DNA from 3 places in the Vreelandella neptunia genome. Region 3 is predicted to be linked to each of the others. Evidence: predicted binding sites of a transcription regulator. Region 3 holds the regulator's gene; each other region holds the start of a gene.
What was found. Region 3 encodes LexA, which represses DNA repair genes until DNA is damaged. Its sites were predicted from a motif close to TACTGTNTANNTANACAGTA; they were not measured.
Positions count from the first base shown of each region.

Region 1 (9,719 bases), 730 kb from region 3:
GTTAAGCATGGAGGTCGATGCGAGCTAGACGGTTCAGGTCGAACCCACTAAGCCCACCATTTTTTGTGGGAGGCCACTTCAGCGGGCGAACGGGGGAGCAGGCAGAAAGCTTGAAGGGTCGTGAGCTAAAGCTCCCTCCCACGAGAGGCACTCTCAGGCTGGAAGCATATTGTGGGAGGCCGCTTCCCACAAGGGGCGCTCTCAGGCTGGAAGCATATTGTGGGAGGCCGCTTTAGCGGGCGAACGGGGGAGCAGGCAGAAAGCTTGAAGGGTCGCGAGCTAAAGCTCTCTCCCACAAGGGGCGCTCTCCGGCTGGAAGCATATTGTGGGAGGCCGCTTCAGCGGGCGAACGGGGGAGCAGGCAGAAAGCTTGAAGGGTCGTGAGCTAAAGCTACCTCCCACGAGAGGTACTCTCAAGCTGGAAGCATGTTGTGGGAGGCCGCTTTAGCGGGCGAAGAGGGGGTAGGCAGAAAGCTTGAAGGGGAGCGAGCTAAAGCTCCCTCCCACAAGGGGCGCTCTCAGGCTGGAAGCATATTGTGGGAGGCCGCTTCAGCGGGCGAAGAGGGGGTAGGCAGAAAGCTTGAAGGGTCGCGAGCTAAAGCTACCTCCCACAAGGGGCGCCAGCAGGCTGGAAGCATGTTGTGGGAGGCCGCTTTAGCGGGCGAAGAGGGGGTAGGCAGAAAGCTTGAAGGGGCGCGAGCTAAAGCTCCCTCCCACAGGTCAACTTTCAGCTTGGCAGCAATAACTCTATATCGAATGACGAAGAGTCATTAACATAACGCTCGCTAAGTCGTCGTTAAAGAGCCGTTCAGGAGCAGCCCCATGACCGTTGCAACGCTAGGTGCCCAGCGCTTCAAAGTGCTGATGGCGGGCGTTTTTAGCCAAATATTATGTGTTGGCATCGCGCGCTTTGCCTATACCCCATTGCTACCGGTGATGCAGCAGCAGACCTGGATGGGAGACGCCGATGGCGGCTGGCTGGCCGCGGTTAACTACGCGGGCTATATGCTGGGGGCAGTGCTGGCCGCCTCTATTCGCAGTATTTATATTAAAGACACGCTATTTCGCTGTGGTTTAATCCTGGCGGTAATCACGACGGCGGGTATGGCGCTTACCGATCACTTCTGGGTTTGGGCAGGGTTGCGCTTTCTGGCGGGTCTTTCAAGCAGCGCTGCAATGCTATTAGCGTCAGGGCTGATTCTTCACTGGTTAATCCAACATCGCCAGCGCGGCGAGCTGGGAATTCATTTTGCCGGTTTGGGGCTAGGCATGATTGTCGCGGCGGTGGCTGTTGAGATGATGCTCCAGTTTTCCTTTAGCTGGCAGACCCAATGGTGGGGCTTTAGCCTGCTGGGTGCCGTGCTGCTGGTGCCTGCCTGGCGCTGGCTGCCGCGGCCGGAAAGGCCGCTAGCGGGGGCTCACGTGGCAAGTAGCCGAACCGCTATGCCGCCAACACGAACTTTTATGCGCTGGATGCTCGCCGCCTACTTCTGCGCCGGTTACGGCTATGTCATCAGCGCTACCTTCTTAGTTGCCATCGTTGAGCGTGAGCCGTTGCTGGCTGGGATGGGCAACTGGACGTTCGCCCTGGCCGGTTTAGCCGCTGCGCCTGCCGTCATGCTATGGGATTTAGTCGCCCGTCGAGTGGGCTATTTAATGGCACTGATGATCGCTATGAGCATTCAAGTTATTGGTATTGTGCTCCCAGCCATTACCGCGAATGCAGCGGTGGTGCTGCTAAGCGCCGTACTCTATGGCGGCACCTTCCTTGGCTGTGTCAGCTTAGTGCTGACAATGGCGGGCAGGCTCTATCCCGCCAGCCCTGCTCGATTAATGGGGCAGATGACGCTGGCATACGGCGCCGCCCAGATATGCGCCCCGGCGTTAACCGGTATGTTAGCTGAAGCCTCTGGCCATTATGGCGTTGGACTATGGCTGGCGGGCGGTTTTGTTACGCTTGGCGTCGTGCTGCTGGCCTGTTTGCGCCGGGTAGATCAAACCGCCCAGCGCTTGGATGCCGCAGCCAAAGCCTCGGTGTACGCCTAGGGGCCGGGGCCTGGTGGGCTTTGCCCGCAAAATCCTCTAGGATAGGCGGCTTTTTTAGACAGGATAACTGCGCAAATGACCACTTCTGGGCAACCTCGTACCCAGTGGCTAGGCCGCTGGGGATTTATGTTGGCAGCCACCGGTTCTGCGGTAGGGCTGGGCAATATCTGGAAATTCCCCTATATGACGGGGGAGTACGGCGGCGGTGCCTTCGTGCTGGTTTATCTGCTGTGTATCCTGGCTGTGGGTGTACCGGTCATGATGGCCGAAATCGCCTTTGGGCGGCGTGGCCGCGGTAGTCCAATTGATGCCGTACGCCGGGTAGTGAACGAGTCTGGGCGTTCATCGGCGTGGTCGCTGTTTGGTTGGATGTCGATGCTATGCGGCTTTATGATCCTATCATTTTATGTCGTGGTGGCGGGCTGGTCGTTCTCGTATCTCTGGAAAATGCTCACCGGCGGTTTGAGCGGCGGCACCGTTGAGGAACTGGCGGCCGTGTTTGGCGCTAATAATGCCAACCCCTGGAATCTAGGTTTCTGGAGCACGCTGGTAACGCTGGCGACCATGGTCATTGTTGGTAAAGGTGTACAGGAGGGGATTGAGAAAAACGTCCGCTGGATGATGCCCGGCCTGGTGATCATGCTACTGGTACTGATTGTGTTTGGCGCATTCTCCGGCGGCTTTAGCGATGCCTTTGCGTTTCTGTTCTCGTTTAACACCGGCAGTCTATCCAGCGAGGGGATGCTGGCGGCGTTGGGACATGCGTTCTTTACGCTTTCGTTGGCTGCTGGCGCGATCATGACCTACGGCAGTTATCTGCCCAAAGACACCTCGATTGCCCGTACAACGCTCGGCGTTGCCTTGGCGGATACGGTGGTTGCGCTGATGGCGGGGCTGGCCATTTTCCCGGTTATTTTTGCCAATGGCATGGATCCTGGAGAGGGCCCGGGGCTGATCTTTATGAGCCTGCCCATTGCGTTTCAAGCGATGCCGCTAGGTACTCTGTTTGGCATTCTTTTCTTTATCATGCTCTCTATGGCCGCGCTCACCTCTTCGATATCCATGGTCGAAGCGACGATATCGTGGCTATGCGATAGCAAAGGCTTCTCGCGGCGTTCGGCGGCGTGGAGCACGGGCATTGTGCTGTGGTTGATCAGCACGGCGGCGATGCTCTCGTTTAATGTCGGCGCCGATTGGACGCTGGCGGGTAAGACGTTCTTTGACTGGCTAGACTACCTGACGTCACGCTGGCTGATGCCGCTGGGTGGCCTGGGCACGGTCGTGATGGCGGGCTTTGTGCTCAACATCAATATCATGCGCGATGAGCTTGGCCTTAACCCGCGCCTTTATGCGCTATGGCTGCTGATGGCTCGCTATGTCAGTCCGCTCGGTATTCTGGTGATTTTTGCCAACGTGCTAGGGCTTTATAGCGTGACGTTTTCAGTGCACTGGCCGTGGCTCTTGGCGATTCTGATCGCCATGGTGGTGCTGGGCGAAACGTTAAGCCCGCGGCTGCGCCAAGCGCTGAAAACAGCGTAATACGCTACGGCACTTGCCCCGAAAACAAACGCTGCTGCTGAGCTTTGACCTCATCGCTGCGCAGCGGCGTTTGGCAGGTTGCAAACACCTCTGTTAAGAACCGCTTGCGTGAGCCTTTGTAGGTGCCGCTCAGTAGCGTCGCCTGGGTAAGTGCATTAAGCAGTCCTTTACGTGACTCACCCGTAAGTTGCGCATAGTCCTGTAGCGCGGCTGGCCAATCAACGTCTATCGCCTGTGGTTTATCAGGCAGGCTATTCAGCAGGCGAGCCAACAGCAGCACCAGGTTGGGGTGGGGGTGTTGGTTGCGCATAATAAGCTCGCCAACGCCCTGGACCACTAGGCGTCGGGTGTGTTCATCGCTGTTCGTTAGCGTTTCCATCAAGTGCTTAACCAGGGCGGGGCCACGGGCCTGTAAATAAGCTTCTTGAATAATGCGTGCGGCAATCCAGGCGTTCCATACGGCGTATAGCGGCCCGGTTAATACGGGCAGAAAACCGCGCAGCGTCAGTCGTCCCAATAGCCGACGCAGCAGTAAACGCAGCAGAAAGCTGCTTAAGCTGATTTTTAAGCGATAAAGCAGCGCTTTAAGCGTGAGCTTCCAACCATGCAGGTAGGCGTGGGGATCGACGCCATAAATAAGGCTACCCGGGCTGGGATACTCCAACGCCGACCGGGAAACACCGTGAACAGTCAGCTGAATATCGGGCTCCAACGTTTCCGTTTGCCCATAACGTAGACCTGCCAAGCGGGTAATATTCGCTACGCCGCGCAGCGCGTTCCAGTATAAAAAGCCGATCTCCAGTGCGGTTACAACGCCTGCTACGGCCAGATAGCCAGCCCAGTAGGGAAGTTGCTCCCTTAAATTCATGTTCTCCCAGTGGCCGGTGGCAAATTCCCGCATCCACCATTCGGCGCTGCCAATCAGGGTGCCGGAAATCAGGCCCGCGAGCGCTGCCCAGGCGATGATCCAGCGCCGTGCTCGCTTCAAGGCATGTGGGTCGGGAGAATCAAGTGCCGGGTGGCGGCGTAAATAGCGCTGTACATAGCGGCTAGCCCAACGCTGCGCTAAGCCAGGGGCTGGGGCGTACTCTTTATCTGGCCGAGTCAGAGACATGAAAAAAGCGCTTCCTGCGTTGGCGTCCGTTAAATCCGATAAACGCTAGGGTAACGGTTACGTACGCGAACTACACGCATCGATAGCGCCTGGGTGAGTGCCCACTTTCATTAGTTCGTCCCAGCGTGTGGTAAAGCGATTAGAGCGATGGGCGCAGCGTAACTGCCAGGCGGCTGGTGCATTCGTCATGCCAAAGCTGATTGTGCCTTGCCCCATGCGCTGGTTGATCTGATCAATGGTGGCCATCAAAAACGGGTGGCGATCGCGGGCAGGTTGATGCAGTAACGACATTTGGTACTGTTCGGCATCTACTAAATCCAGCAGCATTACGCCGGCCTTCATAAATTGGTAGCGGGGGCGATGAATCCGCTCAAGACCTTGGCGGACGGCATCAAGGATCACCCGGGTATCGTCGCTGGGTGAGGGCAGGGCGATCAGCTCCTGCGGGAAGTATTGCAACTGATCGCGACGATGACGGTTAGTGTTGAGAAATACCATCACCGCACGGGCTAAACTGCGCTGCTCGCGAAGTTTTTCAGCGCTGCGCTGCGCGTGACGGCGCAGCGCGTTATGCACCTCTGCAAACACACCGGTCGGTTGTCCGAAAGAGCGAGATGTCATAATGCGCTCGCGGGGCTTATCTAACGCGTTCATCTCCAAACAGGGTACGCCGCGTAGCTCTAGCGCGGTGCGTGCTAGCACCACCGAGAAGCGCTTGCGGAGCTGTTTTTCATTGCTTTCGCGCAAGTCCCAGGCGGTATTAACACCGCCAATGGCCAAACGCTCGGCAAGCCGGTGGCCGACGCCCCATACACTGCCCACCGGCGTCCGTTTGAGCAACGCCTCCGTAGTGTGATCCTGCCCATTAAGCAAGCAAACGCCTTGGTAGTGAGGGGCTTGCTTGGCAAGGTGATTGGCCAGTTTGGCGAGCGTATGGGTGGGGGCCAGCCCAATACAGACCGGTAACCCCAAATAGCGGCGGATACGCTGGCGTAATTCCCGCCCCAGCCCCTCACACTGCTCTGTGGTTAACCCTTCCAGATAGACGAACATCTCATCTATCGAGTAGGGCGCAACCTCTGGACAGGCATCGCGTAGCAGTTGAGTCAGCCGCCCCGACATATCGCCGTAGAGCTCATAGTTAGACGACAGAAGATGGATCTCGCCGCGCCGGCGCAGCCCTTCAAGCTTGAAGGCGGGTGTGCCCATGGGGATATCCAGCGCTTTCAACTCCGCTGAGCGGGCGATCACGCAGCCGTCGTTGTTTGACATCACCCCCACAGGTCTACCTTCCAGCTTGGGCTGAAAAACCCGCTCGCAGCTGACATAGAAGTTGTTGGCATCGACGAGACCGATCATCGCCACCTCTCAATCAACGTAAGTAGCTTGTTCAACGTAAGTACTCATGCACCACCGCGCGCACCACGCCCCAAAGCTGGCAGTCGCTGCTTTCAAGGGGCAGCGGCGGGTAGTTTGGGTGGCTCGAACAGAGGTGCGGTGTGCCCCGGTAAAGCGCGTAGCGTTTAACCAACGCCTCGCCCTCCAGCATAGCGACCAAAATATGCCCCAGGCGCGGCTCAATACTGCGGTCAACAATCAGCAGGTCGCCTTCAAAAATCCCCCAGCCCTCCATGCTGTCGCCGGTGGCGGTGACATAAAACGTTGCGGTGGGATTTTTAACCAGGCGTGTATTGAGATCCAGCGTGCATGGCTCGTAATCCTGAGCAGGCGAAGGAAAGCCGCTAAAACCAGCGCGGCCCATAAAGGTTAAATAAGGCAACGGCTGAGAGCTTAACGGCAAGGCTGGCGTAAAGTGAGCTGACTGGCCCGGCATCGTCGGCATCCTGATTCTTGGTGTATTGTATAAATATACAGTATTTTGCAGGGCGAAGGAAAATGCAAGGGTCGCGAGCTAAGGCTATCTCCCACAAGGGGCGCTATCAGGCTGGCAGTTTATTGTAGGAGGCCGCTTCAGCGGGCGAACAGGGTATTCGGCCGGAAGCTTGAAGGGTCGCGAGCTAAAGCTATCTCCCACAAGGGGCGCTATCAGGCCGGCAGTTTATTGTGGGAGGCCGCTTCAGCGGGCGAATAGGGGTGTTTGGCTGGAAGCTTGAAGGGTCGCGAGCTAAAGCTGCTTCCCACAAAGGGGGTTATCAGGCTGGAAGCTCGGATGGCTGCGAGTTAGAGCTATCTCCCAGTGATTAGGTTACTGGACTTTAGGCAGCATGGCTTTTTAGCAAAGGCCAAGCACCTTGCTTTGATGCATCCAAAATAACAATTTCAGCAATTGAGCCGTCTTCTGCATAGCTGATATGCGTATGCCAATCTTGAGAAACCTCTTTCGTGATCGGCTTCTCGGATAAATGGAGTACCAAAATATCATCGGCCTCATCATAGGTCGTTCTCATGACATTTCCTCCCATTCAAAATGGTGCATCACTGTTTTTACAATTAGCTGATTTTCTAATACTACTGCAGCACAGACAAGATTGTCGGTGCGCTGAGCGAACGCTTAGCGATCCATAGCCTGGCTTGATCTTTATAGCGGGTTTCACCCGTTTCTAGCAGCTCACATAGCTGTGCTTCATCAATTTCCCTTTGCTGCATACGTTCCCGCGCGTGGCGTGTAACGTGCACATTGCGCTTAAAACGATTGGAATACATTACAACCGCGCCCTGGGCTAGATGTCATGGATACACTTTTTTGTACATCAATAGTTTTATTGAAGAAGCAAAGCATTTAACAGATGAGAATAGCATATAGCCACAGAGCTGAATGTATGTTGTGGGAGGCCGCTTCAGCGGGCGAACGAGGGGCTGGAAGCTTGAAGGGTCGCGAGCTAAAGCTGCCTCCTACAAGGGGGCTATCAGGCTGGAAGCATGTTGTGGGAGGCCGCTTTAGCGGGCGAACGGGGGAGCAAGAAGCTTGAAGGGCCGCGAGCTAAAGCTGCCTCCTACAAGGGGGCTATCAGGCTGGAAGCATGTTGTGGGAGGCCGCTTTAGCGGGCGAACGGGGGAGCAAGAAGCTTGGAGGGTCGCGAGCTAAAGCTGCCTCCTGCAAGGGGGCTATCAGGCTGGAAGCATATTGTGGGAGGCCGCTTTAGCGGGCGAACGGGGGAGCAAGAAGCTTGAAGGGTCGCGAGCTAAAGCTGCCTCCTACAAGGGGGCTATTAGGCTGGGAGCATATTGTGGGAGGCCGCTTTAGCGGGCGAACTGGGGGGCTGGAAGTTTAAGTGTTCGCGAACTAAAGCTGATTCTTATAGAGCATTGAGAAGGTTGAAAGCTTTAGTTTTAGCGAGTTAAAGTTAGGTTTTAAGGTTGCTGCCGAGCATGATCATCGTTTGGGGCTTTAAGAAAATGCAGAATAGCCGTGCGCTGAGGCGTGGTAGGTATTCCATAGAGGGTGGTCACTACTTGATCACCGTTGCTACCCGAAAACGCTATCCTTACTTTCTCTCGTTTGAGCATGCCTGTTCTGCTTCCAAAAGTTTCTATCAACCCCGTGTCACACTGGTTGCAAACACGCTTTCCTATGTTGTAATGCCTGACCATATACATTGGCTATTGCAGCTTAATGGCGAGCTCTCGGAAGCTGTACGTCGTTATAAAAGCTATGTCTCCTTAGGCGTTGGAGAGCGTATTTGGCAGGATGGCTTTCATGATCGAATGATTCGTAAAGAGGAAGATATAAAAGCTGTTGCCCGCTACATAGTTGGTAACCCTTTAAGAGCAGGACTTGTCGCCAATATTAACCACTACAGCTTTTGGAATGCAGCTTGGCTTTAGATTCCATTTGAACTGGAAGCTCGGATGGTCGCGAGCTAAAGCTCCCTCCCACAAGGGACGCTATCAGGCTGGCAGTTTATTGTGGGAGGGCGCTTCAGCGCGCGAAGGGTGCCACAGGCACCCCTCAGTCGGATGAGACTGGCAGCCAGAACAGTCGCGAGCTAAAGCTCCCTCCCACAAGGGACGCTATCAGGCTGGCAGTTTATTGTGGGAGGGCGCTTCAGCGCGCGAAGGGTGCCACAGGCACCCCTCAGTCGGATGAGACTGGCAGCCAGAACAGTCGCGAGCTAAAGCTCCCTCCCACAAGGGGCGCTATCAGGCTGGCAGTTTATTGTAGGAGGGCGCTTTAGCGGGCGAAGGGTGCCACTGGCACCTCTTAGTCGAATGGGGTTGGCAGCCAGAACAGTCGCGAGCTAAAGCTCCCTCCCACAAGGGACGCTATCAGGCTGGCAGTTTATTGTAGGAGGCCGCTTTAGCGGGCGAAGGGTGCCACTGGCACCTCTTAGTCGAATGGGGTTGGCAGCCAGAACAGTCGCGAGCTAAAGCTCCCTCCCACAGCTGCCTTCCTTATATGCAGTGACCAAATTGGAAATAGGAATGATATGCTTAAGGCATCTTAAAAGGAGGTTACGGCATGCACGTCTTCGCTAAATCCTGGCGCTTAACCACTGGGCTTTCGGCTCTGTTGCTCTCAGGCACGGTAAGTGCCTCGTCCGAGCAGCTTGAAGCGGATCTCCGCCAACGCATGGCAGGCGAAAACGATAGACTCACCTTTAGCCGTATTTACGAAGACGAAGCGACGCAGCGCTATATCGCTGAAGAAGTGGCGATCACACATACCAATGGTGATGTGATTACCATCGAGCGCTACAGCGTCGAAGGAGACTATGAGCGCCCCGACCAAGTGGTGATGGATGGCATCGCGGTCAGGGAGGCAGCACAATCAGCGCCACTTCTCAGCATCGCGACACTAGTGCTCCCCGAACCATCCCGGGCAGTATTCTCCACCGAAGACGTGGATCAGGCAGTGGAGAATGTCGCTTTCAAGGCCATAACCGCTCGCGATATCACGCTCCGGCTAGATGGGGGTGTAACCGAGAGTGTTTTGGACGACATGAACACGACTTACCCGGAAGGCCAAATCCACATCAGTGGGTTTACCCTGGAAGGGTTGAGTCGCAACGCCCTGCAGCTTCTAGAAATAGAGGACGTCAGCGCCGAACTCACAGACCTG
Region 1 is NZ_CP140255.1:1,275,504-1,285,222, forward strand. It holds gene SR894_RS05860 (AtuA-related protein) at 1-28, shown strand, start outside; gene SR894_RS05865 (YbfB/YjiJ family MFS transporter) at 823-2,046, shown strand; gene SR894_RS05870 (sodium-dependent transporter) at 2,122-3,585, shown strand; gene SR894_RS05875 (LBF_2804 family protein) at 3,590-4,699, opposite strand; gene SR894_RS05880 (Y-family DNA polymerase) at 4,757-6,058, opposite strand; gene SR894_RS05885 (LexA family protein) at 6,090-6,533, opposite strand; gene SR894_RS05890 (DUF2283 domain-containing protein) at 6,916-7,107, opposite strand; gene SR894_RS05895 (DUF4258 domain-containing protein) at 7,169-7,363, opposite strand; gene SR894_RS05900 (REP-associated tyrosine transposase) at 8,030-8,485, shown strand; gene SR894_RS05905 (hypothetical protein) at 9,120-9,719, shown strand, end outside.
Region 1: the regulator LexA is predicted to act here: its motif matches at 6,557-6,576, upstream of SR894_RS05885 (LexA family protein).

Region 2 (9,719 bases), 1.3 Mb from region 3:
TTCCAGTGATGCCAAGCGACGCTTGAAAATCGCCACGTTCTGCTCGGCGGAGGTGTCGTTGGCTTCAAAATCACGCTGCTGGTCATGCAGTGCACGCGCCTTTCTTAGCGGTGAAACCAGCAGCCACAGCGCGGGGAGCAGTAGAATGGCAATGGCTATCCAGAGCAGCGTCATGAAGACCTCTTACGGTTAGTCAGCGCGTCTATACGCTGGCGCTCTTCGGCGCTCAACGCTTTAGCAGAGGCGTTGCGGCGGGCGCGCACCATCAGTACGACCACGATAACGCCTAGCAGCACCAGGGCGATGGGCAAGCCCCAAAGCAGATAAGTACGGCTCTCTAAACGCGGGTTGTAGAGAATATATTCGCCAAACCGCTGCACCATATGGTTGATAATTTCGATATCCGACTGCCCTTCTTGCAGCAGTTGATAAACCCGATCGCGCATATCTCCTGAAATGGGGGCGTCGGAATCGTCAATGGCTTGGTTTTCACACAGCGGACAGCGCATGGAGGCGGTTAAATCGTGATAGCGCTTCTCCATGACCGGGTCGTCGAATTCGCGCAGTTCGATACCACCCGCCGCTGCGCCAAACGCTATGACCAGCAGTAGTAGCGCTGCCATGGTTCGCATTAGCGCCATTTTTCCACCTCCGGAAGAATTCGCTCGCGCACGTCTTGCGGAGATATGTAGCCTTTATGGTGATAGCGAATGACCCCGTCAGCATCGACCAGGAACGTCTCCGGGGCGCCGTAGACGCCAAGATCAAACCCTAGCTCGCCTTCCGGATCAAAAATATTAACTTCAAACGGATCGCCAAATTCACTGAGAAACTGCATGCCTTTCTCGCGGGTATCCCGGTAGTTAACCCCGACCATGCGAATGCCGTTATCTGCCAGTTCAAGCAGTTGCGGCATCTCCTGCTTACAGGCGGGGCACCACTCGCCCCACACATTCACCAGGGTCACTTCGCCCTCTAACAGCGTTTGGTCAACGCGGCGATTTTCATCACGCAGCGTGGTGGCTTCAAAGGTTGGGAACTCCCGCGCCATCAGCGCTGAATCTCGCTGGGAGGGATCCAGCGAGAGGCCTTGGTAAAAGAACAGCGCCAGACCTAAAAAGCACACCGGCAGCAGTAATAGCAGTAGCCGTCGCTTCATACCGTGGCCTCCTGTGCGCTATTTTGAGCACTGTTCTGAGCACTATCGCCTTGGCTGGCCACTTTGGGCGCTTCACGGCTGGCTGCGGTGCGGCGGTAGCGCTTGTCGAGCACCGCCAATACACCGCCGAACGCCATTAGCAGTGCGCCCAGCCAGAGCCATCGGACGAACGGCTTATACTGTACCCGCATTGCCCAACTGCCATCGCCGAGGTTCTCACCCATGGCTACATAGAGGTCGCGAAACAGCCCTGGACGCAGGGCCACTTGCGTCATCGGCATACCGGTGGCCAGGTAGAGGCGCTTTTCGGGCCGCATGGTAAAGCTGCGGCCTGAGTCGCCGCGCTGTACTTGTAGAATCGAGGTGTCCGCCAGGAAGTTAGCGCCGCGACGCTCGGTTAACTCGGTCATGGTGAACTGATAGCCCGCGACTTCGACCGTGGTGCCCGGCGACATGCGCACATTGCGCTCAATATTATAGTTGGACACTACGGTCACGCCGACGATAGTGACCGCAACACCTACGTGCCCCAGCACCATGCCCCAGTAAGCCAGGGAGAGCTTACGTACACCGGCCAAAAACGAGCTGGCGTGGCGGGTTTTATCGAACACATCCCGCATCATTGGCAGCACAATCCAGAGCGCAGAGACAATGCCCAGGGAGACAAACAGGTTCCACTCGCCGCGGTAGAGCAGCGGCATTAATATACCGATCACCAATGCGGCCACACCTGCTAGCCACAGTTTCCGAATCAGATCCCTTGCCGCCATGCTCTTCCAGCGTGTTACCGAGCCGAGCCCCATAAAGATACACATCAACACGGTAAGCGGCACAAACAGGGCATTAAAGTAAGGCGGGCCCACGCTGATTTTCCCCAGTCCCAGAGAATCCAGAATCAGCGGATAGACGGTACCCAGTAGCACGGTGACGGTCATAATCACCAGAAAGATATTATTAACCAGAAGCAGCGCATCCCGGGAGAGCCAGTTAAAGCCTACTTTATGACTCACCCGCGGTGCGCGTAGGGCAAACACCAGCAACGACAGCGTTACCGTAATGGCCAGCAGCATCAGGATAAAGAAACCGCGGGCCGGGTCGTTGGCAAACGCATGCACCGAGGTCAGCACCCCAGAGCGCACCAGGAAAGTGCCCATTAGCGACAGTGAGAAGGTCGAGATCGCCAGCAGTACGGTCCAGCTTTTAAACGAGCCGCGCTTCTCGGTGACCGCTAGCGAGTGAACCAGCGCGGTTCCCGTCAGCCAGGGCAGCAGTGAAGCGTTTTCGACCGGATCCCAGAACCACCAGCCACCCCAGCCAAGCTCGTAATAGGCCCACCAGCTGCCCAGCGCGATACCCACGGTCAGGAACGCCCAGGCCAGATTCGTCCAAGGTCTTGCCCAGCGAGTCCAGGCTGCATCTAAACGCCCGCCCATTAGCGCCGCAATGGCAAACGCAAAGACCACGGAAAAGCCCACATAGCCCATGTAGAGCATCGGCGGATGAACTACTAGCCCGAAGTCTTGCAGCAATGGGTTAAGGTCGGCGCCATCCTGGGGCATATCGGGCAGTAGCCGCTCGAAGGGATTCGATGTCATCAGAATAAACAGTAAGAAGCCGACACAAACCATGCCCATCACGCCCATTACCCGCGCGACCATATCCCGCGGCAGATTGCCGGTAAATAGGCTGGCCGCAAACCCCCAGCCCGCGAGCATAAAGCTCCACAGCAGCACCGACCCTTCATGGTTGCCCCACACCGCGCTGAACTTGTAGTACCAGGGCAGCAGCGAGTTGGAGTTGTTGGCCACGTTCGCCACGCTAAAGTCGTCCAGCATATAGCTGGCGGTCAAACAGGCGTAGGCAATGGCAATAAACACAAACTGCCCCACCGCCATGGGCTGACCATAGGCCATCCACAGTGGGCGTCGAGTCGCCGCACCGGCCAGGGGCATTACCGCCTGCACTGCCGCCATCAGCAGCGCAATAATCAGGGCGAAGTGGCCAATTTCAGGGATTAATTTAATAAGCATGTGTGCTCCGGCTTTGTTGCCAACCCTGAGGGACGGAAACTAGTATTCACTTGCTTGGGGTACGCCTTCTTCGTCCAGGCGTTTACCCACCTCGGCAGCTTTGGCCTGATAGTCGGCTGGCGAATAGCCTGCCTCTTCAAGCGCCTGGGCGACTTCAGGGGGCATATAGTTCTCGTCGTGGCGCGCAAGCACCTTATCGGCGTACAGACGCCCATCGGCCTGAAGCTCACCAACTACCACCACGCCTTGGCCTTCGCGGAACAGGTCGGGCAAGATGCCGCTGTAGTAGACCTCCAGGTCATCGACGTAATCGGTGACGACAAACTCGACGTCCAGGCTTTCGGGGTCACGGGAGACCGAGCCCTCTTTCACCATGCCACCGGCGCGAATCTGCCGCTCCATTGGCGCGTCACCCTGGGCGATCTGTACCGGGCTAAAAAACAAATTGATGTTAGCGCGCAGCGCGTACAAGGTCAGCCCCACAGCGATCGCGGCCAGCGACACAAGCCCCAGAATAATAAAGAGTTTCTGTTTACGTTTAGGCGTCATTGGGCGTTCCCCCTTGCGCTATTTGCGCGTCTTGCACGGCGTTTCAAGCCTTTGATCAGTTGGCGCTGTTCAGCACGCGCATGCCATACGGTGACGAGCAGCAGTAGCGCAGTCACGCCCCAGGCAGACCATACATAAGGCGCGTGACCACCCATGGCGAGAAATTCGGAAAATGAGTCAAATGCCATTAGCGGATCTCCTCTGCCGGTACTTTCACCACTTGGCCGGTCACCAGTTCCTGTACCCAGCGTTTGTTAGCTTCGCGGCGCAAAATTTCACTGCGTGTGCGCATTAGCGTTAAGGCAATGAAAAAGCAGTAGAAACCCAGCACCATAATGACCAGAGGCAGCCACATTTCAGTAGGCATGGCCGGGCGCGAGGTCAGCGTAAACGAAGCGGGCTGGTGCAGGGTGTACCACCAGTCCACCGAGTATTTGATGATGGGAATATTGATCACACCCACCATGGCCAGCACCGAGGCTGCCCGTGAGGCGCTATCGCGGCTGGTAAAAGCCCCACGCAGCGCAATGACACCCAAGTACAAAAACAGCAGAATCAGCATTGACGTCAGTCGTGCATCCCACATCCACCAGGTTCCCCAAGTGGGCACGCCCCATACGGCGCCGGAAAATAGCGCGACAAAGGTCATGGCCGCGCCAAGAGGCGCCATCACCGCCGCAGCCATATCGGCAATTTTGATTTTCCAGACCATAAACACCAGGCCGGAAACCGCCATGGCAATAAAAATAGACTGAGCCAAAAAAGCCGCTGGCACATGGACGTAAATAATTCGGAAGCTATTACCCTGCTGGTAATCTGCAGGGGCAAACGCCAACCCCCACAGCGAGCCAGTGACGATCAACAGCGCCGCCGCGCTCCAAAACCAGGGCTGTAATTTGGCACTAATGCCGTAGAACCACTTGGGTGATCCCAGCTTATGTATAAAGGCCCACATAGCGTGTCCTGTCCTTAACCGTTAATACTGATACGCAGCGATGCGGCAATCGCCCACGGCGCCAACATGAGTGAGGCGGCGAGCAGCGCGCCCAGGATAGCCAGGTGTGCGGAGACACCCTCTCCGAAAATGGCCGCCTGCACCGCACCTGCGCCAAAAATAAGTACCGGGATGTACAGCGGTAGCACCAGTAGCGAGAGCAGCACTCCGCCCCGTGCCAGGCCAACGGTTAGCGCTGCACCGATGGCACCAATCAAACTCAAGCTTGCCGTACCCAGTGCAAGCGACAGCGCCAGCACGGCGTAGCTGCCCGCCGGCAGCGCCAGCATAATACCCAATATCGGCGCCATCAGCGCCAACGGTAGACCCGTGAGCAGCCAGTGCACGGCCACTTTGGCCAAACTTAGCGCGACTAACGACTGCGGCGCCAATAGCAGTTGCTCCAAACTGCCATCGTCATAATCGCTACGAAACAGGCTATCCAGTGAAAGCAGCGCGGCTAACAAAGCTGCGACCCACAGCAAACCTGGAGCAATCACCGCTAACAGCTCAGGGTCGGGCGAAATAGCGATCGGGAACAGCGTGATCACCAGGGCAAAAAACACCAGCGGGTTGAGCACTTCGCCACGGCGTCTTAGCAATAGCGTTAAGTCACGCACGAGCGTGGCCTTCACTGCGGTCATTAGCCCACCATTATGCTCACGCAGTGGCACTGCTGAAACCTGTTGAGGGGTCTCCGAGCTTTGTGAAGAGCCATGTGAAGAGCTATTTGAAGCGCCATGTAAAGAGCTGTGCAACCCTCTCTCCTCTCCCCTAGATAAGCATCGGTACCAGTGAAGGTTTCCGCGAGGGCGCTGTAAACCCCTCCTTGGGCGCTACTTTTGTCGTCCATGACAAAAGACCCTCGCTTCAACCTCCCCTGGCACCACGTTGTTGAGAGTTATTTAAGCCGCTATTTCCAACTGAGATAGTCCTGCTTTCTACCCTAGGGATATCCGTCTGAGCAACGGTGAAGCGGTTAACTCGTGGTGTGTCGTTACCAGCACGCAGCCCCCTGCCTGAGCATGGGCAACCAGCTGTTTCTCTAGATCAGCGACGCCGTGTCGATCTATCGCGGTAAAGGGTTCATCCAGTACCCATAGGGCGCGCGGTGTTAACGTTAAGCGCGCCAGCGCTACACGGCGCTGCTGACCTGCCGAGAGTTGCCCGGAGGGCACGTCTTCAAAGCCTGCCAAACCAACCCCTTCAAGGGCATCCAGGCGCTGCTCTTCATTACTGTTCTCCCCGCTCAACGCCTGATACCAGGCTAAATTTTCTAACGGGGAAAGCCCTGACTTAATGCCTGGGGCGTGTCCTAAATAGAGCAAATTTGCCAGAAAATGTTCACGCGCCTCGTTCATCGCAGCGCCATTCCAGAACAGCTCGCCCTGATAGTCGCTGAGCTGCCCGGAGAGAATTTTTAGCAGGCTGGTTTTACCACTGCCATTGGGGCCCTCAATACGCACAATTTCACCACTGCGAATATCAAGATCCAACCCTTGAAACAGCCAACGATCGTCGCGTTCACAGGCAAGCTGTCGGGCTTGTAGACACAGGCTCAAGCGTCTCTCCTGGCATATTGATTTCGCGTCGAACTCTACACGTAAAGCCCCTTTCTCGCCACTCACACAATGCGGCGCTGGGTCGCAGCGTGATCTCCGTCAAGATGCCTTAAGACCAATTACCTCTAGCACTGTATGCAAAAACAGGTCTACAATGAAAACCACTGTATGAAAAAACATGCAATGGAGATTTCATAATGACCCTATCGATGGCAGCACCTACCGCTACGTTCGGCCGTAGACAACCTGCACCGCGCCCATACGCGATGGCACCTAGCGTTACCCGACGCAACACCTATGCACTCAAAGTGCGTGGCAATGCACTGTGTGATTGCAACTTGTTCGATGGCGATGTCATTATTATCCGGCGATATCAACACGATACCCAGACAGAAACTGCCGTTGCCGAAATAAACCAGCAAACAATCGCCTTGAGACAGCTCACTATCAGCCGCTTTGGCGTGGAGCTATGGCCAGAAGATACTTTGCAGCCAGCGCTATTTTTGCACAACCGGGATATTCAGGTACTCGGCATGGTAATGGGTGTGAAAAGTGAGACTACCTTCACGGAGCATTAATGCGCTATCGGGTTCCCGAGCTACCCACAGGGTCATGGCATACGGCTGACATTGAAGTAGAAAAGAGCCAATTTATCACCTGGATCTGCCACGCTCCCGATATTAACGCATTCACTAATCTGCTGAATGCGGCAAAAACCGCGCACCCTAATGCCAGCCACCACTGCACTGCCTACATTGCCGGGCCACCCGGCGAGCAAAACCTGATTGGCTTTTCCGATGATGGCGAGCCTGGCGGCACCGCTGGCCGCCCCATGTATCAGGTACTCCAGGGGAGCCAACTGGGCCAGATCGGCTGTGTGGTCATTCGTTATTTTGGCGGCACCAAGCTCGGCACCGGCGGCTTAGCCCGCGCCTACGCTCAGGCAGTTAGCCATGCCCTTGAGACACTTGCTACCCGGGAAGTGGTTGAGCGCGACACCTACACTCTGCGCCTTACCTTTGCCAATGAAGCGATTGCCCGCGGCTGGTGCGAAGAGCACGACATCCCTATTGAGCAAGCCGACTACGATGGTGATGGCGTTCGCCTGACCATAGGCTGGCCAAGGGACTGTCCGCTTGATCTTGCCCCGTTAGAAAACCGCCTGAAGAGCGCTATCGACATTCTCACCCACTAGATAGCCCATCGAAATAGCCCATCAAAAAAACGCGGCATACTGAAAGTGTCAGTACGCCGCGCTCATTTGGTCACTCGTTAAGCATTAGCCCATTAAGTATTAACCCAGGTATTTAATCATTACCCCGGCTGCGACTGCCGACCCAATAACACCGGCCACATTGGGGCCCATGGCGTGCATCAGCAGGAAATTATGCGGGTTGGACTCCAGCCCCACCTTATTCGCCACCCGCGCCGCCATAGGCACGGCGGAAACGCCCGCGGCACCGATCAATGGGTTGATGGGCATTTTGCTCACCAGGTTCATCAACTTGGCCATCAATACTCCGGCAGCCGTGCCGATACCAAAGGCGACAATGCCCAGACCTAATATCCCCAGCGTCTCAAACGCCAGAAAGCTCTCGGCCATCAGCTTGGAGCCTACCGACAGCCCCAGAATAATCGTCACGATATTGATCAAGGCGTTTTGCGCAGTATCCGACAAGCGTTCGACTACGCCGCACTCACGCATCAGATTACCGAAGCAGAACATGCCCAGCAGCGGTGCTGCATCGGGCAGAAACAGCGCGACCAAAATCAACAGCATCAGCGGGAAGACCACTTTTTCCAGCTTGGAAACAGGGCGCAGCTGGGTCATCTTGATTTGACGTTCTTTGTCGGTGGTCAGCAGACGCATGATGGGCGGCTGTATCAGCGGCACCAAGGCCATATAGGCGTAGGCAGCCACCGCGATAGCACCCAGCAGCTCCGGCGCCAGCACGCTGGAGACGTAGATGGAGGTCGGCCCATCGGCACCGCCAATAATACCAATGGCGGCGGCCTGATTGAGCGAAAAATCCATGATGCCCATCGAGGTTAGCGCCACGGCACCAAACAGCGTGGCAAAAATACCAAACTGAGCGGCCGCACCTAAAAACAGCGTGCGCGGATTGGCCAACAGCGGGCCGAAGTCGGTCATGGCACCCACGCCCATAAAGATAATCAGCGGGGCAATACCCGAGCCAATCGCTACTTTATAGAAGTTGTAAAGCATGCCATCGCTATAGCCGACGCCCACGGCAATGTCACGTGCGGCGCGCACCTGATCCGGTGCAACGCCGTCGTGGGCAATCGCTTTTAACGATTCACGCCAGGCTTCCGCGTTCGCTAGCGGATCCAACGTCGCGCCCAGCGCTGCCGCTATCTGCTGTAGCACCGCGGGCTTCGCCACCTCAATCGCTTGATCGAGCGCTGAAATCGCTAGCCCCGCCTCTGGGATATTGGCCAGAATGCCACCAAAGCCAATCGGCACCAGCAGCAGCGGCTCAAACTTCTTATAGATGGCCAGGTAGAGCAGCAGTAGCCCCACCATAATCATCATGGCTTGGCCAAGCTCAAGGTTATACAGCCCAGAGCCTTCCCATAACGTTACTAATTTATCCATTACTTTTTATCCAGTACTGGGGGGCCCTTAGAGCTCGATCAGCGCATCACCTACGGCTACGCTGTCGCCCTCGCTGACGTTAACCTTAGACACAGTGCCTGCGATACTGGCACGCACTTCGGTTTCCATTTTCATCGCTTCAAGAATGATCACCACATCCCCTTCAGCGACTTTATCGCCAGGGCGTACATTAACCTTGAAGATATTACCGGCCAGCGGCGCATCGATGCTCTCACCAGTGGGTGCAGATACTTCCTCTTTGGGGGCGCTAGTAGTGGCTGCCGTTTGCTCCTGCACTTCGCCCAGTTCACCACCTTCAGACACTTCCACCACGAAGGCTTTACCGTTGAGCTTAACGGTGTAGGTTTCCGGGCCACTGCTAGCCACGGGTGCCTTGCTCTCTACCTTAGCGAGGGGCTTTTCAGCATTGACTGCAGCGGCCTGGGGAACAGGCTCAAAGGCGTCTGGATTGTCGCGATTTTTCAGGAATTTCAAGCCGATCTGCGGGAATAGCGCGTAGGTTAGAACGTCATCCACTTCGCGCTTGCCTTCAGCCAAACGAATGCCTTCAGCACTGGCCTTCTCTTTCAACTCGGCGGCCAGTCTATCCATTTCTGGCGAGAGGTTATCCGCCGGGCGACAGGTAATTGGCTCGCCGCCTTCTAGCACGCGCTTCTGCAGTTCGGCGTTATAGGGGGCAGGGGCAGCGCCATATTCGCCTTTGAGTAGCGCCTGGACTTCCTTGGAGATCGACTTGTAGCGCTCCCCCATCATCACATTCATTACCGCCTGGGTGCCGACGATTTGC
Region 2 is NZ_CP140255.1:657,687-667,405, reverse strand. It holds gene ccmI (c-type cytochrome biogenesis protein CcmI) at 1-174, opposite strand, end outside; gene SR894_RS03185 (cytochrome c-type biogenesis protein) at 171-641, opposite strand; gene SR894_RS03180 (DsbE family thiol:disulfide interchange protein) at 632-1,159, opposite strand; gene SR894_RS03175 (heme lyase CcmF/NrfE family subunit) at 1,156-3,189, opposite strand; gene ccmE (cytochrome c maturation protein CcmE) at 3,229-3,738, opposite strand; gene ccmD (heme exporter protein CcmD) at 3,735-3,926, opposite strand; gene SR894_RS03160 (heme ABC transporter permease) at 3,926-4,693, opposite strand; gene ccmB (heme exporter protein CcmB) at 4,708-5,376, opposite strand; gene ccmA (cytochrome c biogenesis heme-transporting ATPase CcmA) at 5,674-6,294, opposite strand; gene SR894_RS03145 (LexA family protein) at 6,492-6,872, shown strand; gene SR894_RS03140 (IMPACT family protein) at 6,872-7,489, shown strand; gene SR894_RS03135 (sodium ion-translocating decarboxylase subunit beta) at 7,589-8,911, opposite strand; gene oadA (sodium-extruding oxaloacetate decarboxylase subunit alpha) at 8,939-9,719, opposite strand, start outside.
Region 2: the regulator LexA is predicted to act here: its motif matches at 6,424-6,443, upstream of SR894_RS03145 (LexA family protein).

Region 3 (9,719 bases):
TTATCGCCTAAATCCCGAGTAATCTCTTCCGCCATACGATCCAGCGCCCTCTCTACCTCTTGCTGAGAAATTAGGCAGTCGGCGTTATCCATCAGCTCGCGCATCGAGTCCAGCGACTCTAATGCTTCTTTATCCAACTTTGACATCTACCAACTCCACGGCGGGTGAAAAGCTTTATTTAAGTAAGGGATTTAATCAGCGCTGGGCTTCGGCTTATCCGCTAGCGCTTCCAACTTAGCATGAGTACGACGCCAACGGCCCAGTGCACTCAGCGCGTCTAGGTCTGGCCGTGCTCGGCTATAACGCAGTTTAGCGGGGCGTTTAGAATTGATTCCTTGGCATGCTTCCATCACTTCAAGCGCAGCGGCCCGGTCATTACAAACCAATAGCATATCGCACCCAGCTGCCAGCGCTGCCTGGGCACGCGCTTTGGGGTCTCCCGCTTCGTGGGCGCCTGCCATACTCAGATCATCAGAAAAAACGCAGCCTTTAAAGCCAAGCGATTCCCGCAACATACCCAACCAACTGGGTGAAAATCCTGCTGGGCGCGTATCGAAAGCACTATAAATAACGTGCGCCGGCATGACCCCATCTAACTGCGGGGCTAATTGGGTAAAGGGCACAAGATCGTGCTGTTTAATCACTTCCAGCGGGCGATCGTCTACTGGCAAGGCAACGTGGGAGTCCGCCGCAACCCCGCCGTGGCCGGGAAAGTGCTTGCCCACAGCAGCCATACCGGCATCATGAAGCCCTTGAATAAAGGCGCTACCTAGTTGCGCCACGTGCTGGGGGTCACTACTAAAACTACGATCGCCGATAACGCTGGACAGACCGCTCTCAACATCTAATACCGGGGCGAAGCTCAGATCCAAACCACAGGCAGCCATCTCCATACCTAACAACCAGCCGGCATCTTTGGCTAACGCCAGCCCCTCTTCCGGGGTGGTGCGGTAGCTCTCACCGATACGCGCCATGGCTGGCAGGCGTGTTAACCCCTCTTTGATGCGTTGAACGCGACCGCCCTCTTGATCCACGGCGAGCAGTAAATCAGCACGCACGCGGCGAATATCGCTGCAGAGCTTGCGAACCTGATAGCCATTTTCGACATTGCGGGCAAACAGAATAACGCCCCCGACCGTCGGGTCTAGCAGCAAGCGCTTTTCTGCAGCCGTCAATTTGGTGCCTTCAAGGTCAAGCATGACCGGGCCTAACGGTTGAGTCATCGTGATAGGTCCATTAAAAGGGGCGATGATTCTAGACGATCGTCTAGCGGTGTCAAAATCTGTGTAGTTTTGCCAAGGCAATCGTAGTTGGCAATCGATAAACTTCGATGATGAGGGCAGGTTTCCGCGAGGGCGCTGTTACCCCATCCATGGGCGCTACTTTCGCCGTCCCTGAAGCGAAAGACCCTCGCTTCAACCTACCCTCCCCATGTGATCATGGATTTTGAAACAATTGAAAAAGGTCAATCAAAGGATTGGCGGCCACCGTGCAACCAAACAGGTGTTCCCGGCAACGCTAACGAAAAGATATAGAGCAGATCAGGATTGCGTACACGAATACAGCCGTGGGACGCAGCTACTCCCATAGGCTCTTCATACGGCGTCCCGTGCAGGTAGATATAGCGCCTTTGCGAGTCCACCTGACCACCGCGGTTCACGCCTTTTTCCAAGCCACACAGCCACAGTATGCGGGTCAAAATCCAATCACGCTCAGGATGCTCTTTGGCGAGTTCGGGCGAAAAGGTCTCGCCCGTCCAGCGACGACCGCGAAACACCGCATTTTCGGGCATGTCTCCACCAATAGCGGCTCGCACATAATGCCAGCCGTGGGGCGTTTTACCACTGCCATTGCGCTCCCCGCTTCCAGCAGCACCGGAGGAGATTGCACACTCATGGAGCACTTTAGGCCCTCGCCAACAGCGCAGCGCCTGTTGGGTAGTATCAATCTCCAGCCAGATATTCTCAGTGGGAGGTAGCTCAGCTAGCGTAGGCGTTCGCATGTTTTCCTTCTTCAGGTTTGGCTTCTTCAAGGGTCATGGGTAACGGCGCATTCATGGCAGCCACAACGACAGGAAGCAAGCGTCTGACCAAATCACGCACCGAGACCTGTTCGTGGTAATCCTTCTCCGCGATATCGCGCAGTGCATCGAGGCCAGAAAGGGTAAATATTACCGTCCCAAGCATAAAGTGTAGCCGCCAAAAGCGCTCAGCGTCAGGCAGATCCGGCGTTGCTTTACGTACAAGCTCGGTGAAGCGGGTAAACACATCACCATACTCTTGCTGGATATAGCGCCTGAGATGCCCCTGTGCCTGGCTGTAGGCAAGACCGAGCAAGCGCATGAACACTTTTAAGCTATTACGTTCGGCGGGTACCGCAAGAACGGTGGTGGCCATGGTTTCGAGCAGTGTTTCAAGTGGAATAACACGACCAGCGTGTTGGCCTTCCAGCTCATCCAGCGCGGTATGAAAACGCTGAGTAAAAGGATCCAAATAGCGGGAAAAAACGGCCTGAATCAGGGCTTTTTTGGAACCAAAATGGTAATTAACAGCGGCCAGGTTAACGCGCGCTTTGCTAGTGATGTTGCGCAGCGAAGTTTCGGCAAAACCCCGCTCTGCAAACAGCACCTCAGCAGTATCGAGTATACGGGTCACCGTATCAGATTGAGCCATGTCGCTCTCCAGGGAAACAGGTGTTTAAAACATAGCAAAATACTATGCCATAACCTTGGTGGGCTCAACGCTTGATTTACTGACAAAATGTGGCAGGTTAAATAAGCAGAAACTTAGTTTCAAACGATTAAGGGGCCTCTGTTTAACGTAATGAGCGAAGACCAGACAAGGCAAAAATCAACGAAAAAGCGGAGTTTACGGGTTGTAAATGAGCATTTTGAGGCGATTTTTAACGCCGTATGGTCGAGCGCAATAGTTAATCAGAGGTTTCTTAGGAAAATTGTATAGACATAGTCGATAGGCACTGACAGGCCATATACTGGACAGAGGAACATACTGTATACTTAAACACTTATTGATTAAGTCGACATTTAGCTTGTTACTGTCTATTCACTATTTATGGAGTCTGGTATGTCGCGTCCGCTAACCGCTCGCCAACAGCACGTGTTTGATTTTATCGTTAAGACTATGGGCGAATTTGGCTACCCTCCTACCCGTGCTGAGATTGCCAAAGCACTCGGCTTCCGCTCCCCCAATGCGGCTGAAGAGCACCTGCGCGCGCTGGAACGCAAAGGCGTTATTCGCATTATCCGCAACACGTCTCGAGGCATTCGCCTGCCCAACCAGGAACCTCAAGAGACCCTCGATAGCGCAGTCACCGCGTTACCCGCTGCCAACGTTGAACCCCTGCCCGCTGGCCTGCCAGTGATCGGTGAGGTGGCCGCTGGAAGCCCCATTTTAGCCGCTGAACATATTGATCGTTACTGCCCCCTACCGGCTGAGTACTTCACGCCCAAAGCTGACTACCTGCTGCGTGTGCGCGGGCTTTCCATGAAGGATATTGGCATTTTGGAGGGTGATTTATTGGCGGTTCATCGCACCGACCGAGTGCGCGATGGCCAGATTGTGGTTGCCCGCTTAGACGATGAAGTAACGGTTAAACGCTTCAAACGCCAGGGGCATCAAGTGACGCTGTTTGCAGAGAACCCTGATTTTGCGCCCATTGAAATCGACCTGCGCTCCCAATCCCTCGATATCGAAGGCGTTGGAGTCGGAGTGATTCGAGGCGGTAACGGCCAGGCACTCGGCTAGCAGCCTGTCGGACTTAACACTGATCTACTGCGAATCCCGGTATTTTGGCCAACTTTATTCGATCGATTTCGTTAAATAGCGCGCTATTCGCCTCAATCGATCGATAAATTTGGCTCAAAATCCGTGCTTCTCGCGACGATCGGTCAAGCCCGACAGGCTGCTAGTCCCCACACTATTGCATGTCGATATAGCGGTGGTCATTGAAGGTGGCCACCCAGTTAGGGTGATAGACCAATAAAATACTTAGCAGCATGCCGGTAATAAACGCCTCTGAAGGCATTAACAAGGGCAGGAAGCGCGCGTACTCCTGGGCAAGGTAGATCGCCTCAGGGTCAGTCCCTGCGACGATAATCAGCACTACCGCCGCCAGACCTCCCCCTAGCGTTGCCAGCGCCGCGCCAAAAAAGCCGCAGGCAAACAGAAAGACCATCAAGTTATCCGGCAGGCGGCGATCTACCAGCCGCCATACCGTGCCAATAACGGCCGCCGGAACGATCCCGGTAACCAGCACATTTGCCCCCAACAACATCCATTCATTGCGACCAATCACCACCATGGCGATATTGATCAGCACGTTGCTGATCAGCGCTAACGGCGCTTTAAAAACCAGTGTCATCAATACCGTAAAGACAAGGTGCAGCGTTAGCCAATCAACCGCCTGCGCGCGAAGCTGCCACATAAGCATCACCGCCAGCGTGGCGCCTAACCAGCGGTGCTGAAGCGCGGTATCCTCGATCAATACCTGCCAGGGCCGCCGCCAAAGTGTCCACGCTATCACGCCCAGCGAGAGTAGCCAGGTGAGCAGCAGCGCCCAGGGCGCTAGTACACTTTGCGCAAATGACATGGCGGCCTCTAGGGTTGATGAGCGTTAACTAAATACCACTGTCTTGTTGCCGTGCACCAGCACGCGATCTTCCAAGTGCCAGCGCAAGCCCCGAGCGAGCACGGCTTTTTCTACATCACGTCCAAAGCGCACTAGATCAGTGGGTGTGTGGCAGTGGCTAACACGATGGATATCCTGTTCGATGATAGGACCTGCGTCGAGTTCCTCGGTTACATAGTGACAGGTAGCGCCGATCAGTTTAACGCCACGCTGGTAGGCTTGATGGTAAGGCTTAGCCCCGGCAAAAGAGGGCAAAAAGCTGTGGTGAATATTGATCACTCGCCCCGCATAGCGCGCGCACAGCTCGGGGGGCAGTATTTGCATATAGCGCGCCAGCACCACGCAGTCAGCGCGAGCGCTGTCGATTTCAGCTTGAACCTTGGCAAACGACGCTTGCTTATTGTCGGGGTCGACCGGCACATGGTGGTAAGGAATGCCGTACCACTCGGTCAGCGAACGCATATCGTCATGGTTGGAGATAACCCCAACAATATCGCAATCCAGCTCACCCGCCTGCCAGCGGTAAAGTAGATCTACCAAGCAGTGTGACTCCCGCGACACCATCAGCACTACGCGGCGACGCTGCTGGGTATCCACCAGTGACCACTGCATATTGAATTCGCTGGCCACCGGTTCAAACGCCGCGCGCAGTGCTTCCACCGACATACCCACCGAATCCGCCAGAATTTCATAGCGCATAAAAAAGCAGCCGGTTTCTAAATCAGAGTGCTGGCTGGCTTCGGTGATGGAGCCACCCTGCTGGGCAATAAAGTTTGAAACCCGTGCAACAATACCTACCCGATCAGGACAGGAAACCACTAAACGATAATAATGAGACATGTGAGCTACTCTTGACCTATTTCTAAGGTAATTATGACAAACCAGCGGCTTAGGCTGCATATTGTATCGGAAGGCCAAGGATGATTGTTAGCCGCCCCTGCCTTCCCGTATAGTTAAGTCACTACTTTTTAGGTTTTTCATAACAGATGCATTCATCACGCGTTCAAATTCGTCCCCGTCGTCGTCCACCGCTGCGCATTTTGCCGCTGGGGGGTTGCGGTGAGATTGGAATGAATCTAACGCTATACGGCTATGACGAGCACTGGATAGCCGTGGACTGCGGCATGATGATCCGCCAGGATCTTCCCAACTCGCCGCTGCAGGTACCCAATCTCGATACGCCGAAAGCACTAGGGATCGTGCCCAAAGCGCTATTTATCACCCATGGCCACGAAGACCACATTGGTGCGGTCGCCTGGCTCTGGCCAATGTGGAACTGCCCCATTTATGCCACCCCACTGGCAGCCGGACTGTTGCGGCTAAAATTTGCCGAGCATCAGCTTAGCAGCGCAGCAATCCATGTTATTGAACCTGGCGAGGCGTTGGAAAGCGGGCCATTTACGCTGCGCTATCTGCTTTTAACCCACTCGATTCCCGAAAGCTGTGCGCTGATCATGATGGCCGGAGGCTATCGCGTTCTACATACCGGCGACTGGAAACTCGATCCTGAACCGATCATCGGCACGCCGATAAGCGCGGCCCAGTTCAAGGCGCTTGCGCCAGTTGATTTAGTGGTGGGCGATTCTACTAACGCCCCCATGCCCGGGCACTCAGGCAGCGAGGGGGACGTCGCCCGGGCGCTGGCAAAAACTCTCAGCAACTGCCAGGGCCGCGTAGTGGTCTCCTGCTTTGCCAGCAATCTTGCCCGGGTGTTAGCGATAGGGCGCGCAGCCCATCAATGTGGCCGCCGCATCAGCTTGATGGGCCGTTCTATGGAGCGCATGGTCAGCGTTGCACGTGGGCTTGGCTATATGGATGATTTACCGCCGCTGGTGCCCAATCATGACTTAGGTTACCTCCCCCCGGATGAAGTGGTGATTATCGCCACCGGCAGCCAGGGTGAACCCCGCGCTGCACTACAGCGTCTAGCTCAGGGGCGGCACCCTTTTGTGGATCTTCAGCCGGGCGATAACGTCATCTTTTCGGCTAAAGCCATCCCCGGCAATGAGCGCCCCATTGAGCAGCTTAAAAAGCGCTTGGCGCACTTAGGTGTCAGCATCTATGACGAGGTTAATCATCCTGAGTTGCATGCCACCGGGCATCCAGCTGAGGATGAGCTCATCAAGCTTTACCAGTGGGTAAGACCCAAGCATCTTATGCCAGTGCATGGCGAAGTGCGCCACCAGCAGGCTCATCAGGCAATTGCCCAACAGCTGGGCGTTAGCGCGCCGCTAGCGCCGGTGAATGGTGATCTAATTTTCTTCGATAGCCACGGGCTGCGCTGTGAGGCGCGCTATCCGCAGCCGCCCTGCATTGTCAGTCAAAACAGTGTGGTACCCCACCCTGGCCTCGAGGTAAACGACGCCAGCAAGGCCCGTCGCGGCAGCTTATACTTAGCGCTGCCGGTGACGGCTACTGAGACAGGATGGGCGCGTATTGGTCGCTTGATGCTGGATGCCTCGGGGGCCAGCCCGCTGGATGAAGATAGCTTTAGCGATTGGCTGGACGATCAGCTTGATGAGATTGCTGCAGAGACGCTTGCCGACTTGCGCCAGGCATTGCAGCCCCGCTTGGTTCACTGGTTAGCGGAGCATATGCAGCACCTGCCCGACGTGCACCTACAGATTATGGCCGCCGAAATGCCCGAACAACCCATCTTGAAAAATGCGGCTAATCGCTAGCGCCAAGTCTTTGCGAGCAGCGACGCGGGAAACTCATTCCCACCGCGCGGCATCCTGTTGGTCGGAGTGGCGCTCTTTGACCCAATACTCGCCCTGGGTAGAGTGCTCTTTCTTCCAGAAAGGCGCCTGGGTTTTCAGAAAATCCATAATAAAATCGCAGGCTTCAAACGCTTCACGCCGATGCGCGCTAGCCACCAGCACGCGCACAATCGGATCGCCGGGCCCCAGGTAACCGACGCGGTGAATGATTCGTACCGCCTGGAGCGACCAGCGCTGCCAGGCCTGCTCACCAATCTCCGTCAGCGTACGTTCGGTCATGCCCGGGTAGTGCTCCAGCGTTAACCCTGTGACGTCCGGCGTTTCATTAAAATCACGCACAAGGCCGGTAAAACTCACCACTGCGCCAATATCGCTGCGCCCCGCCAAGGCATCGTCATAGCCGTAGGCCATTGAGAACGGGTCTGCTTGAATGACTACTTTAATATCCAGCTTATTATCCACCCTCACCCCCCTGTTACTGGCGGGAAAAACGCCACTTCGTCATCATCGGTCACTAAAGCCTCGTCATTGGCCATGACCTGGTTAATCGCACACAGCGTACGCTGGTCGGTAAGCTGTTTAAAGCGACTATCCTGCTCGGCCAGCGCGGCTTTTAATCCGCTAATGTCGCGGCTAGCCAGTTGATCAAGACTCACGACGGCCTCACTCTCGCCTACCCGCTCGCGTAGTTCGGCTAAAAACTTAACCCGCACACAGGGTGAAGGGCAGCGCTCGCCCAAGCTGACTTCTCCGGCTACACCGTCACCGGTAACAATCGGAGCCTGGGCACTCATACGCTGATAGTCGCCGCGCAGCCCACCCTGCTTGCTATCGAGCTGGATGGCCTCAATACGCATACCTTTATCGACCGCTTTGCACATATCGTAAAGCGTCAAACAGGCTACTGAGACGGCGGTAAGGGCTTCCATTTCAACCCCGGTGCGTCCATTCAAGCGACACAGCGAGGTCACATGAACGCAGGATTCGGCCACATCGATATCGAACTCAACCGATACTTTGGAGAGCGCCAGTGAATGGCAAAGCGGAATCAGCTCATGGGTGCGCTTGGCAGCCTGGATACCGGCAATCCGCGCGGTAGCAAGTACATCGCCCTTGGGCAGTTCACCATCGCTAAGCAATTTCAGCGTTTCAGGCTGCATGATAATGCGCCCCGAGGCGACTGCTTCGCGGCGGGTTTCCTGCTTATCGCCGACGTCCACCATATTGGCTTCGCCACGGGTATTAAGGTGGGTCAGATGCATGTTTTCACCATTGCTGTTTTGAAGGCATATGTTTTGAAGACGTATTTTTTGAAGACATCGTATCGTTTTTAGCGCTTAACCAGGTCACTACCCATTGTGCAACCGCTTCGCTATCGTCTAGATCTAACTGAGCCACCGAAGCCGCCAGGTCGATAGGCGGTGGCGCACTGAGCGCGACGGCCTCAACCCACTGGCCGGTTAAAATCGCCGCATCGCCAATCCCGTCGCGGTATAACACCAGCTTGGGAATCGGCCAAGCCTTGAAACCCTCGACAATCACCAGGTCAGGTTTGTGCGGCACCATCATGGCAATTAACTGGCCTAAATCAGGCTCATCCTGGCCGGGGGTTTCCTGCATCAGCGCAAACCGCTGACGGGAAGCCACTAGCACCGGTGCGGCACCTGCGCTGCGCAGCTTATAACTATCCTTGCCGGGCTGGTCGACATCAAACGAATGGTGAGCATGCTTAATCACCGCGACGTTTAAGCCATACTCGCCTAATCGTGGTAGCAGCTTCTCTAACAGCGTCGTTTTTCCGGTGCCGCTCCAGGCAGCAATCCCCAATACTGGAAAGGATGCGGTTAGTTCGTTTTCCATGCTGCCGAGACTCCTGATAATCACTAAACGCTACCGTTCTACCGTTTCACACAGCGTTATAGAGAATGACTCTACTCGCCCTCTTGCTCACGGGGTAATAGCCAGTTCAACACAATACCCACCAAGGCGGCTAGACTAACGCCCTGGAGCGTAAACTGGCCACCGCCAAACTGCATGCCGCCAATCCCGAACACCAGTATCAGTGAAACCACGACTAAATTGCGCGGTGCCGTCAGCGACTGCCCGGCACGTACCAGGGTGTTCATACCGACGACCGCAATGGAACCAAACAACAGCGTCATTATACCGCCCATTACCGGCCCAGGAATGGTTTGCAGCAGCGCGCCAAGCTTGGACACAAACGCCAGCACAATGGCAATAATCGCTGCAACGATCATGTACTTGGGATTAAACGCCCGAGTGAGGGTTACCGCTCCGGTGACTTCCGAGTACGTGGTGTTCGGCGGTCCGCCGAATAGCGCTGCTACGCTG
Region 3 is NZ_CP140255.1:2,000,717-2,010,435, reverse strand. It holds gene SR894_RS09355 (hypoxanthine-guanine phosphoribosyltransferase) at 1-146, opposite strand, end outside; gene nagZ (beta-N-acetylhexosaminidase) at 192-1,223, opposite strand; gene SR894_RS09345 (L,D-transpeptidase) at 1,466-2,002, opposite strand; gene SR894_RS09340 (TetR/AcrR family transcriptional regulator) at 1,980-2,672, opposite strand; gene lexA (transcriptional repressor LexA) at 3,084-3,764, shown strand; gene SR894_RS09330 (energy-coupling factor ABC transporter permease) at 3,937-4,608, opposite strand; gene purU (formyltetrahydrofolate deformylase) at 4,633-5,487, opposite strand; gene SR894_RS09320 (ribonuclease J) at 5,718-7,328, shown strand; gene moaE (molybdopterin synthase catalytic subunit MoaE) at 7,362-7,829, opposite strand; gene moaC (cyclic pyranopterin monophosphate synthase MoaC) at 7,832-8,629, opposite strand; gene mobB (molybdopterin-guanine dinucleotide biosynthesis protein B) at 8,634-9,227, opposite strand; gene SR894_RS09300 (uracil-xanthine permease family protein) at 9,299-9,719, opposite strand, start outside.